One region of the Streptomyces sp. NPDC056128 genome, then DNA from elsewhere that is predicted to be linked to it. Evidence: riboswitches for the same ligand, from Rfam matches in the RefSeq annotation. Region 1 holds a riboswitch; each other region holds the start of a gene.
The links. A riboswitch is a leader RNA that binds a small molecule or an ion and turns the genes downstream of it on or off. The one in region 1 is predicted to bind cyclic di-AMP.
Positions count from the first base shown of each region.

Region 2: it holds a riboswitch for cyclic di-AMP, as region 1 does, so the genes downstream of both, ACFC1X_RS09080 (transglycosylase SLT domain-containing protein) here and ACFC1X_RS10040 (NlpC/P60 family protein) in region 1, are expected to answer to the same signal.
Region 3: it holds a riboswitch for cyclic di-AMP, as region 1 does, so the genes downstream of both, ACFC1X_RS38235 (M23 family metallopeptidase) here and ACFC1X_RS10040 (NlpC/P60 family protein) in region 1, are expected to answer to the same signal.

Region 1 covers NZ_JBHJVQ010000003.1:412,522-415,758, forward strand. The annotation lists gene ACFC1X_RS10035 (tellurite resistance/C4-dicarboxylate transporter family protein) at 1-11, opposite strand, end outside; gene ACFC1X_RS10040 (NlpC/P60 family protein) at 39-1,235, opposite strand; cyclic di-AMP (ydaO/yuaA leader) riboswitch at 1,242-1,419, opposite strand; gene pcrA (DNA helicase PcrA) at 1,661-3,237, shown strand, end outside.
Region 2 covers NZ_JBHJVQ010000003.1:218,069-221,305, forward strand. The annotation lists gene ACFC1X_RS09070 (GNAT family N-acetyltransferase) at 1-387, opposite strand, end outside; gene ACFC1X_RS09075 (HAD family hydrolase) at 654-1,454, shown strand; gene ACFC1X_RS09080 (transglycosylase SLT domain-containing protein) at 1,480-1,971, opposite strand; cyclic di-AMP (ydaO/yuaA leader) riboswitch at 1,976-2,131, opposite strand; gene ACFC1X_RS09085 (polyprenyl synthetase family protein) at 2,699-3,237, shown strand, end outside.
Region 3 covers NZ_JBHJVQ010000043.1:42,335-45,571, forward strand. The annotation lists gene ACFC1X_RS38230 (GntR family transcriptional regulator) at 1-593, opposite strand, end outside; gene ACFC1X_RS38235 (M23 family metallopeptidase) at 793-1,557, opposite strand; cyclic di-AMP (ydaO/yuaA leader) riboswitch at 1,570-1,734, opposite strand; gene ACFC1X_RS38240 (M16 family metallopeptidase) at 1,926-3,237, opposite strand, start outside.

The DNA of each region.
Region 1 (3,237 bases):
CCTGACGACATGCCCCCGATGCTAGAGAGCCGCGCCGGTCAGGCCGGGCGCACCACGCTGTGGATCGACGACTCGCCGTCGTAGAAGATCGACTCCTCGCGGACGTACGCGCCCGGCTTCGGGGCGTGGATCATCATGCCGTTGCCGATGTAGAGGCCGACGTGGCTGAGGTCGTCGTAGAAGAAGACCAGGTCACCGGGTTGGGCCTGGGAGACGGGGACGGTCGTGCCGGCGTTGACCTGGTCGTAGGTGACGCGCGGCAGCGTCACCCCCGCGGCCTTCCAGGCGGCCTGGGTGAGGCCGGAGCAGTCGTAGGAGCCGGGGCCGGTGGCGCCCCAGACGTACGGCTTGCCGATCTGGGCGCGGGCGAAGCCGATCGCCTTCTCGGCCCTGGTGCCGTACGACGAGTCCGGCGTCGAGGAGCCCGACGAACCGCTGCCGCCGGACTCCGAGGAACCGGAGGAGGAGCCACCGCCGCTCTCCTGCCGAGCGGCCTCCTCCCGCCGCTCGCGCTCCTCGGCCTGCTGCCGGGCCTGCTGCTCGGCCAGCTCCGCGGCCTTGCGGGCGGCCTCCTCCTGCTTCTTCTTCTCGATCGCCGCGAGCCGGGCCTTCTCCTCGGCGGTCAGCTTCGAGAGCAGCTCACGCGCGGTGGCGAGCTTCTTCTGGACGGTCGACTTCGCCGTCTTCAGGTCCTTCTGCGAGCCGGTGAGCGTCTCCAGGCTCTCGGTGGCCTCGCGGCGCTTCTTCATCGTCTCGGACTGCTGCGTGACGTAGTCGTCGACCGCGGTCTTCTGACGGCCGGTGAGCCGGCCCATCAGCTGGTTCTGGTCGAAGTACTCCTGCGGCGAGTCCGCGAGCAGGAAGGTCGCCGTCTCCGGGACCGCCGTGCCCGTGCGGTACTGCGCGGAGGCGAAGGAACCCAGCTCCTCGCGCGCGTCGTTGAGCTTCTGGGTGCGCTGGGCGACGTCGTCGAGGAGGGTGTCGACCTTCTTGCGCTGCTTGGCGGTCTTCTCCTTGGCCGCGTTGTACTTCTCGGTGGCCGACCCCGCCTGGCGGTAGAGGTCGTCGACCTTCTTCTCGACCTCTTCGAGGCTCGGCCTGTCGTCGTCCGACGGCGTGGCGTTCGCTGTCTGGGACAGCAGGGCGACGGAGGTGAGGGCGGCCGTGGCGAGGGCCGGGGTCCGTATGCCCGCGACGCGTGAACCGGTGGGGCGCGACTTGCGGTGCGACGCCAAGGAGGCGACTCCTTCCAGTGCTCCGCCTACCGGGTTAGCTGTCGGGTTCGGGCGGCACGGAAGGGTTGCCCTACGGCGGGACCGTCCTCGTGGAGGGCGGTACGGCCGATTCACCCCAAGTTCTCGGTTGGGTCCCCGGCTCCGGGCGCCGTGGCGGGCACGCCGGACTCGGCGGAGGCCGCGCGGCCCGGCGAGGTTCGCCGGAGGGATTCGTTCGGCCTGCCCGCACCGTAGCCAACTCGTGTGGCCGCTGTGAAGGTTGGTGGGTGATATGCCCGATACATTTTCGTGACCTTGGCGGCGGGCGTCGGCGGGCGTCACTCTTCGTGTCGCACCACGTCGCAGGGCGTGCCGGTGGACGGTGTCCCGGCCATTTTCCGGGGTGGCGCCGGGTTGTCGGTGGGGCGCCCTAGACTCGGAGAGCGATGAGCAGCCTCTTTGACGACAGCTTCCTGGCGAGCCTCCAGACCCCCCGGGGTCGCGAGGAGGAACCCCCGCCGCCGCCCGAGGACGATCACGGACCGGAGCCGGTCCCGCACGATCTGTTCGGCGGGAAGTTCGACGCGCCTCCGGAGCGCGACCGGTACTACCGGGACGGCGCCCCGCGCCCCGTCCTGGACCCTGCCGCCCTCCTGGACGGGCTGAACGAGAACCAGCGCGCCGCCGTGGTGCACTCCGGCTCCCCCCTGCTCATCGTGGCCGGCGCCGGCTCCGGCAAGACCCGCGTCCTCACCCACCGGATCGCCCACCTGCTGGCCGAGCGGGGCGTCCACCCGGGCCAGATCCTCGCGATCACCTTCACCAACAAGGCCGCCGGTGAGATGAAGGAGCGCGTCGAGCAGCTCGTCGGCCCGCGCGCCAACGCGATGTGGGTGATGACCTTCCACAGCGCCTGCGTCCGCATCCTGCGCCGCGAGTCGAAGCGGCTCGGCTTCACGTCGTCCTTCTCGATCTACGACGCCGCCGACTCCAAGCGGCTCATGGCGCTGGTCTGCCGCGACCTCGACCTGGACCCCAAGCGCTTCCCGCCGAAGTCCTTCAGCGCCAAGATCAGCAACCTGAAGAACGAGCTGATCGACGAGGAGGACTTCGCCGCCCAGGCCGCCGACGGTTTCGAGAAGACCCTCGCCCAGGCGTACGCGCTCTACCAGTCGCGGCTGCGCGAGGCCAACGCCCTCGACTTCGACGACCTGATCATGACGACGGTCAACCTGCTCCGTGCCTTCCCGGACGTCGCCGAGCACTACCGCCGCCGCTTCCGGCACGTCATGGTCGACGAGTACCAGGACACCAACCACGCCCAGTACGCCCTGGTGCGCGAGCTGGTCGGCACCTCCGAGCACCCGGTCGACGTGCCGCCCGAGGCCGAGGTCCCGCCCGCCGAGCTGTGCGTGGTGGGCGACGCCGACCAGTCGATCTACGCCTTCCGCGGCGCCACCATCCGCAACATCCTCCAGTTCGAGGAGGACTACCCGAACGCGACGACGATCCTCCTGGAGCAGAACTACCGCTCCACCCAGACCATCCTCACCGCCGCCAACGCGGTCATCGAGCGCAACGAGTCCCGCCGGCCCAAGAACCTGTGGACCAACCAGGGCGCCGGCGCGCAGATCACCGGGTACGTCGCCGACACCGAGCACGACGAGGCCCAGTTCGTCGCCGACGAGATAGACCGCCTCACGGACGCGGGCGAGGCCAAGGCCGGCGACGTCGCCGTCTTCTACCGCACCAACGCGCAGTCCCGTGTCTTCGAAGAGGTGTTCATCCGCACCGGCCTGCCCTACAAGGTCGTCGGCGGCGTCCGCTTCTACGAGCGCAAGGAGGTCCGGGACGTCCTGGCCTACCTGCGGGTGCTGGCCAACCCCGAGGACTCGGTGCCGCTGCGCCGGATCCTCAACGTCCCCAAGCGCGGCATCGGCGACCGGGCCGAGGCGATGATCGACGCCCTGTCGCAGCGCGAGAAGATCAGCTTCCCGCAGGCGCTCAAGCGCGTCGACGAGGC
Region 2 (3,237 bases), 190 kb from region 1:
GACGTAGGTGGTGTGCTCCTCGGCGGCGTACGGCACGAACAGCCCCTGCTCGGCCTCCAGGTTGTCGAAGGCGAGGCTCGACAGGGAGCAGGCCCGCAGCAGGCGGCGGGGGTCCGGGGCGAGGCCCTGGCGCAGTATCGCGCCCTGGCAGTCCGACACCCCCAGCCCGATCGCCCGGCCCTGGCCCAGCGGCCCGCGTTCGTGCGGCAGGAATCCGGCCGCCTCACCGCCGTCGTACAGCACCGCCACCCGCGCGCGCGGCCGTACCCGGCCCACGACGTCGGTGAACTCCGGTTCCATGAACGGGTTGCGCGGCGCCGTCGACTTGGCGCGCAGCTCCCGCCAGTGCTCCCGTTCCCCCTCGCCCAGCTCCTGTGGCCTGAGCACACGTACGCGTCCGCTGTTCAACCCGACCCCCCGATCAAGTCCCCCCTGGACAACAGGAAGGTACCCCGGGGGCCGCCCCGGGGGGTAGGTAGCAGACCATGTTGTTGCCAACCGGTGCACAGGCCCTTAACCGGCTTTAGCCGATGATGTGCCAGGTTTCGGACATGTTCGTGCGCCGTCGTGCGCGTTCGAACGTACTCGCCGCGTCCTCGTTCGGAACCGGTCGCGGGTGAGTCGGACCGCTGCCGCGTCCGTATTCTCTGATCATGGACCGCACCGCATACTCACTCGTCGCCACCGACCTCGACGGCACGCTGCTCCGCGGCGACGACACCGTCTCCGAACGGTCGCTGGCCGCGCTGGCGCGGGTGGCCCGGGCGGGTGCGCGCCATCTGGTGGTGACGGGGCGCCCGGCACCCCGGGTGCGGCCCCTGCTCGACCGCCTGGGGTGCACGGGGCTCGCGGTGTGCGGGCAGGGCGCGCAGGTGTACGACGCCGGCGCGCACCGGATGCTGTGGTCGGTGACCCTGGACCGGGAGCTGGCGGAGACCGCGCTCGGCAAGATCGAGGCCGAGGTGGGCCAGGTGTACGCCGCGGTCGACCAGGACGGCGTCGACGGCCTGACCCTCATCGAGCCCGGGTACCTGATGCCCCACCCCACGCTGCCCGCGGTGCGGGTGGAGCGGCGCGACCAGCTGTGGCGCACCCCGATCAGCAAGGTGCTGCTGCGCCACCCCGACCTGAGCGACGACGAGTTGGCGTCGACCGCGCGCGCGGTGGTCGGCTCCCTCGCGACGGTCACCATGTCGGGGCCCGGCACGGTGGAGCTGCAGCCGTGCGGCATCACCAAGGCGACCGGCCTGGCGCTGGCCGCCGAGCACCTGGGGGTGGGCCGCCGGCGCACGATCGCCTTCGGCGACATGCCCAACGACATCCCCATGTTCGACTGGGCGGCGCACGGCGTCGCCATGGCCGGTGCCCACTCCGAACTCAAGGCGGTGGCCGACGAGGTCACCACGACGAACGAGGACGACGGCGTGGCCGTCGTCCTCGAACGGATCTTCTGAACGTCCCTGTACAGCTCAGTACGGCTCAGTACGCGCCGAAGACGTTGTCGATCGAGCCGTAGCGGTCGGCCGCGTAGTTGCAGGCGGCGGTGATGTTGGCGACCGGGTCGTACGGGTCCCAGGAGGTGCCCTCGACGTGGTACGCCTGGAAGGTCGGGGCGATCACCTGGAGCAGGCCCTTGGACGGGGTGCCGTTGATGGCGTTGATGTCCCAGTTGTTGATGGCCAGCGGGTTGCCGGACGACTCCCGCATGATGTTGCGGTGGATGCTGTCGTACGAGCCGGGGATGCCGTGCTGCGCCATGATGTCCATCGACTCGCGGATCCAGCCGTCGAGGTTGTCCGGGTACGTCGTCGCCGCCGTGGCGGCGGTCTTGGTGGCGGCCGGGGTGGCCGCGGACGCGCCGGTGGCGCCGATGAGCGGCAGGGCGAGCACCGCGGCACCGGTGCCGGCCACGGCGAGCTTGCGGGCGATGCGGGTGGTCCGGGCGTGACGGTTCTGACCGATGGCAGACATGCTGTGTCCCTCTCCTGACGCCTGCGAGGTGAGCTGTCGGGTTCGGGCGGGGAGGTGCCCGGCCGCGCCCTGACGGGTACGGCTTCACCCCGAGCCGCTCCGGTGGTGACCGGTGCGGCGACTTACCTGGGTCCCCCGCTCCTGCCGGCGAGTGAGTTGAGTGGATGACTGTGTGTCCGGGCGATGGCAGGATTCGGCGTCCGCCCGACAGGCCGGGAACGTATGCGAGAGCACATGTCCGGAACAAGTGCAGGAATCACCCAACGTCCTGTTGACCTTGGTCTGAGGCATTTCGGGGTCTTGATCCTTTGCGGTTGCCAAGCCTCAACTGGCTTGCGGCGCAAAGGGAGGGCACAGGTTGCGGCGGGGTTGCCCGAGGGTGCTGCAGAGTGAGCCAACTCACGGGCCTCAACAAGCGCGGCAAAACGGGCATTAATCCCAACTGCGCCCCAACCGGCCCTCGATGCAGAGTGCTTCACCCGTCCGGTGTTTTCGCGCGCCGGGAGGGCATCCGTTCGGGACCGGGGAGGCGATATTGAAATCGGCCAATATGTGCTCATATCGACTGATCAAAAACATACCGCTCATGATCCGATACCGACCGGCCTGTAACGGTGGGCGCTAGCGGTGATCGAAAGGTGACCGGATACGCTGACTCGAGTGGTGGCAGCGACCTATCGACAAACCAGGTAATCGCCAGTAGGCACCAGCAGACAGGAGACCCCTCGTGACCGTCGTCGGGCCGTTCGGGCTGAGCGTGCGGGACCAGGCTCTGGAAGCCGATGTCCAGGCCGGATTGGTCGCGGTCGAGGAAGGGTTGCTTGAAGCAACCAAAAGCGAGGTGCCCTTCATCACGGAGGCCGCCCAGCACCTGGTGCGGGCCGGCGGCAAGCGGTTCCGGCCGCTCCTGGTGATGCTCTCGGCCCAGTTCGGCGACCCCTACGCCCCCGGGATCGTGCCCTCGGCCGTGGTGGTGGAGCTGACCCACCTGGCCACGCTGTACCACGACGACGTGATGGACGAGGCCGCCGTGCGGCGCGGGGTCGCCAGCGCCAACGTCCGCTGGGACAACTCGGTCGCGGTGCTGACCGGCGACTTCCTCTTCGCCCGCGCCTCCCAGATCCTCGCCGACCTCGGTCCCGAGGCGGTCCGCGTGCAGGCCCTCGCGTTCGAGCGGCTGGTCACCGGCCAGATCCTGGAGACGGCCGGACCGCAGGACGGCCGGGACCCCGTCGACCACTACCTGGACGTGCTGGGCGGCAAGAC
Region 3 (3,237 bases), on a different contig from region 1:
CGCTCGGTGTGCAGCGCCATGAGCGCCCGCGCGCGGTCGCCGTCGCCCCGGGCCACCGCGTCGAGGATCGCGCCGTGCTCGGCCCAGTACTCCACCGGCCCGGCCGGCGCGTCCACGTCGTACATCCAGGCGATCTTGTGGCGCAGCTGGGTCAGCAGCGCCGTCAGGGAGGGGCTGCCGGCGGCCTGGGCGAGGGTCTCGTGGAACCAGCCGCCCAGGGAACGCAGATCCTCGCCACTGCCCTGCCTGGCGCGTTCCTGCCCCAGGCGGACCAGGCCGCGCAACACCTTGAGGTGGGCGTCGGTCCGGCGCCGGGCGGCCCGGGCGGCGCCGAGGGGCTCCAGGAGCGTACGGGTCTCCAGCAGGTCGGCGGCCTCCTGTTCGGTCGGTTCCGCGACGCACGCGCCCGCGTGCCGCCGGGTCACCACGAAGCCCTCGGCCTCCAGCGTGCGCAGGGCCTCGCGGACCGGGACGCGGGAGACGCCGTAGCGGCGGGCGAGGAGTTCCTCGGTGAGCCGGCCCCCGCGCGCGTGGACTCCGGCGACGATGTCGTCCCGGATCGCCGTGCACACCGAATGCGCCGGAATACGCATGACCGACCTCCGCCTTAATCCCCGTGAAACGTCGACGATTGACGTGTCCAGCGACTCTAGGCCAATCAAGCGGATATTCCGACGGCGGAGCGGATTTCATGGATATTTTTTGGCCTACGACGGGCGGCCGCGCGCCGACGAAAACCGAAAGCCCCGGCTCGGAGGCCGGGGCTTTCGGATGGTGTGGCGGGGTCCGCCGTCAGACGTTCACGCCGTGGGAGCGGAGGTAGGCGACGGGGTCCATGTCCGAGCCGTACTCGGGGCTCGTACGGGCCTCGAAGTGCAGGTGGGGCCCGGTGACGTTGCCGGTGGCGCCGGAGAGGCCGATCTGCTGGCCGGGGTCGACCGACTGGCCGACGGAGACGCCGACGGACGACAGGTGCCCGTACTGCGTGTACGTGCCGTCGTGCATCTTGATCACGACCTGGTTGCCGTACGCCCCGCCCCAGCCGGCCTCGACGACGGTGCCGACGCCGACCGCGTGCACGGTCGTACCGCTGGAGGCGTGGAAGTCGATGCCGGTGTGGCTGCCGGAGGACCACAGGGAGCTGCCGGCCTGGTACGCGGTGGAGACGTAGGAGGAGGTGATCGGCGGGACGAAGGTGTTGAGGCGCTTGCGCTCCGCCTCCCGCGCGGCGCGCTCCTTGGCCTCGCGCGCCTCCTTGGCCGCCTCGGCGGCCCGCTCGCGCGCGGCCTCCTGGGCCGCCTCACGGGCGGCGGCGTCCGCGGCGGCCTGCCGCTGTGCGAGGGCCTGGGCGTCGATCTCCTCGGCCAGGGAGTCGCCGATGCTGATGACCGGGGTGAGTCCGCTCCGCTCCACCTCGGGCTCGGCGGCGAGCGCCGGAGCCGCGAGGGTGCCGACGACGCCGGTGGTGGCGAGGGCCGCGACACCCGCCGCGCGGGCGGTACTGCGGTGCATCCTGCTGGGACGCCGGTGCTTCCCGGTGGCGCGCGTGAACGCCATGTAGAGGCTGGTCCTTTCCTTCCCTCTCGCCTACCGGGTTAGCTGACGGGTTCGGAGCAGGAAGGTCTCCTACGGACCCCCTCGCTGCGCGCGCGGGCGTCCGATTCACCCCAGGGACTACGGTGGGTCCCCGGCTCCCCTGGCTCGCGCCGTACGGGGACTCGGCGATGACTGTCCGGTGCCGCGGGTGCGGCGCACTGCCTGACGAACAGCCCGGATGACGCTAAACGCGGCTGTGTTCAATCCTCAAACGCAACAGCGCTTTTGTAGCGCATGCCACAGGGCAGACAGGCAGCCTCTCCCTCAATTCGGACAAACGGCAGCCCCGGTGACACTCCGGTCACCGGGGCCTCCTCCCGCGCGTGCCGCTATTCGGCCGCCACCACGGTGACTTCACCGATGCCGAGGGCCTCGACGGGCTCCTTGATCTGCGCGGCGTCACCGACGAGGACGGTCACCAGACGGTCGACCGGGAAGGCGTTCACGACCGCCGCCGTGGCCTCCACGGTGCCCGTGGCGGCCAGTTGACGGTAGAGCGTCGCCTGGTAGTCGTCGGGCAGATGCTGCTCGACCTGGTCGGCCAGGGTGCTCGCCACGGCCGCGGCCGTCTCGTACTTCAGCGGCGCCACACCCACCAGGTTCTGCACGGCCACGTCACGCTCGGGGTCGGTGAGCCCCTCCGCGGCGAGCTTGCGCAGCACCGTCCACAGGTCCTCCAGGGCGGGACCGGTGTTGGGGGTGTCGACGGAGCCGCTGATGGCGAGCATGGCGGCGCCGGTGCCGTCCGGCGCGGACCGCAGCACCTGCCCGAACGCCCGGACGCCGTAGGTGTAGCCCTTCTCCTCGCGCAGGACGCGGTCCAGGCGGGAGGTGAGGGTGCCGCCGAGGCAGTAGGTGCCGAGCACCTGTGCGGCCCACACGCGGTCGTGCCGGTCGGATCCGGTGCGGCCGAGCAGCAACTGCGTCTGGACGGCGCCGGGCCGGTCCACGATGACGACCCGGCCCCGGTCGTCGGCGGTCACCGGCGGCACGGGACGGGGTTCGGCGGCGGAGCCGGTCCACGCGCCCAGCGTCTCGCCCAGCAGCGCGTCCAGGTCGACGCCGGTGAGGTCGCCGACGACCACGGCGGTGGCCGTGGCGGGGCGGACGTGCCTCTCGTAGAAGGCGCGTACGGAGCCGGCGTCGATGGCCTCGACCGTCTCCTCGGTGCCCTGGCGCGGGCGCGACATGCGGGTCCCGGCCGGGAACAGCTCCTTGGAGAGCTCCTTGGCCGCGCGGCGGGCCGGGTTGGCCAGCTCGTGCGGGATCTCGTCGAGGCGGTTGCGGACCAGCCGTTCGACCTCGCTGTCCGCGAAGGCGGGTGCCCTCAGGGCGTCGGCGACGAGGCCGAGCGCCTTGGCGAGGCGCGAGGCGGGCACCTCCAGGCTGAGCCGGACGCCGGGGTGGTCGGCGTGCGCGTCGAGGGTGGCACCGCAGCGCTCCAGCTCGGCGGCGAACTCTTCGGCGGAGTGCTTGTCGGTGCCCTCGGAGAAGGCGCGCGCCATGATCGTGGCGACACCGTCGAGGCCCGCCGGCTCGGCGTCCAGGGGTGCGTCGAGGAGCACCTCGACGGCGACGACCTGCTGGCCGGGGCGGTGGCAGCGCAGCACCGTCAGCCCGTTGTCGAGGCTGCCGCGGCCG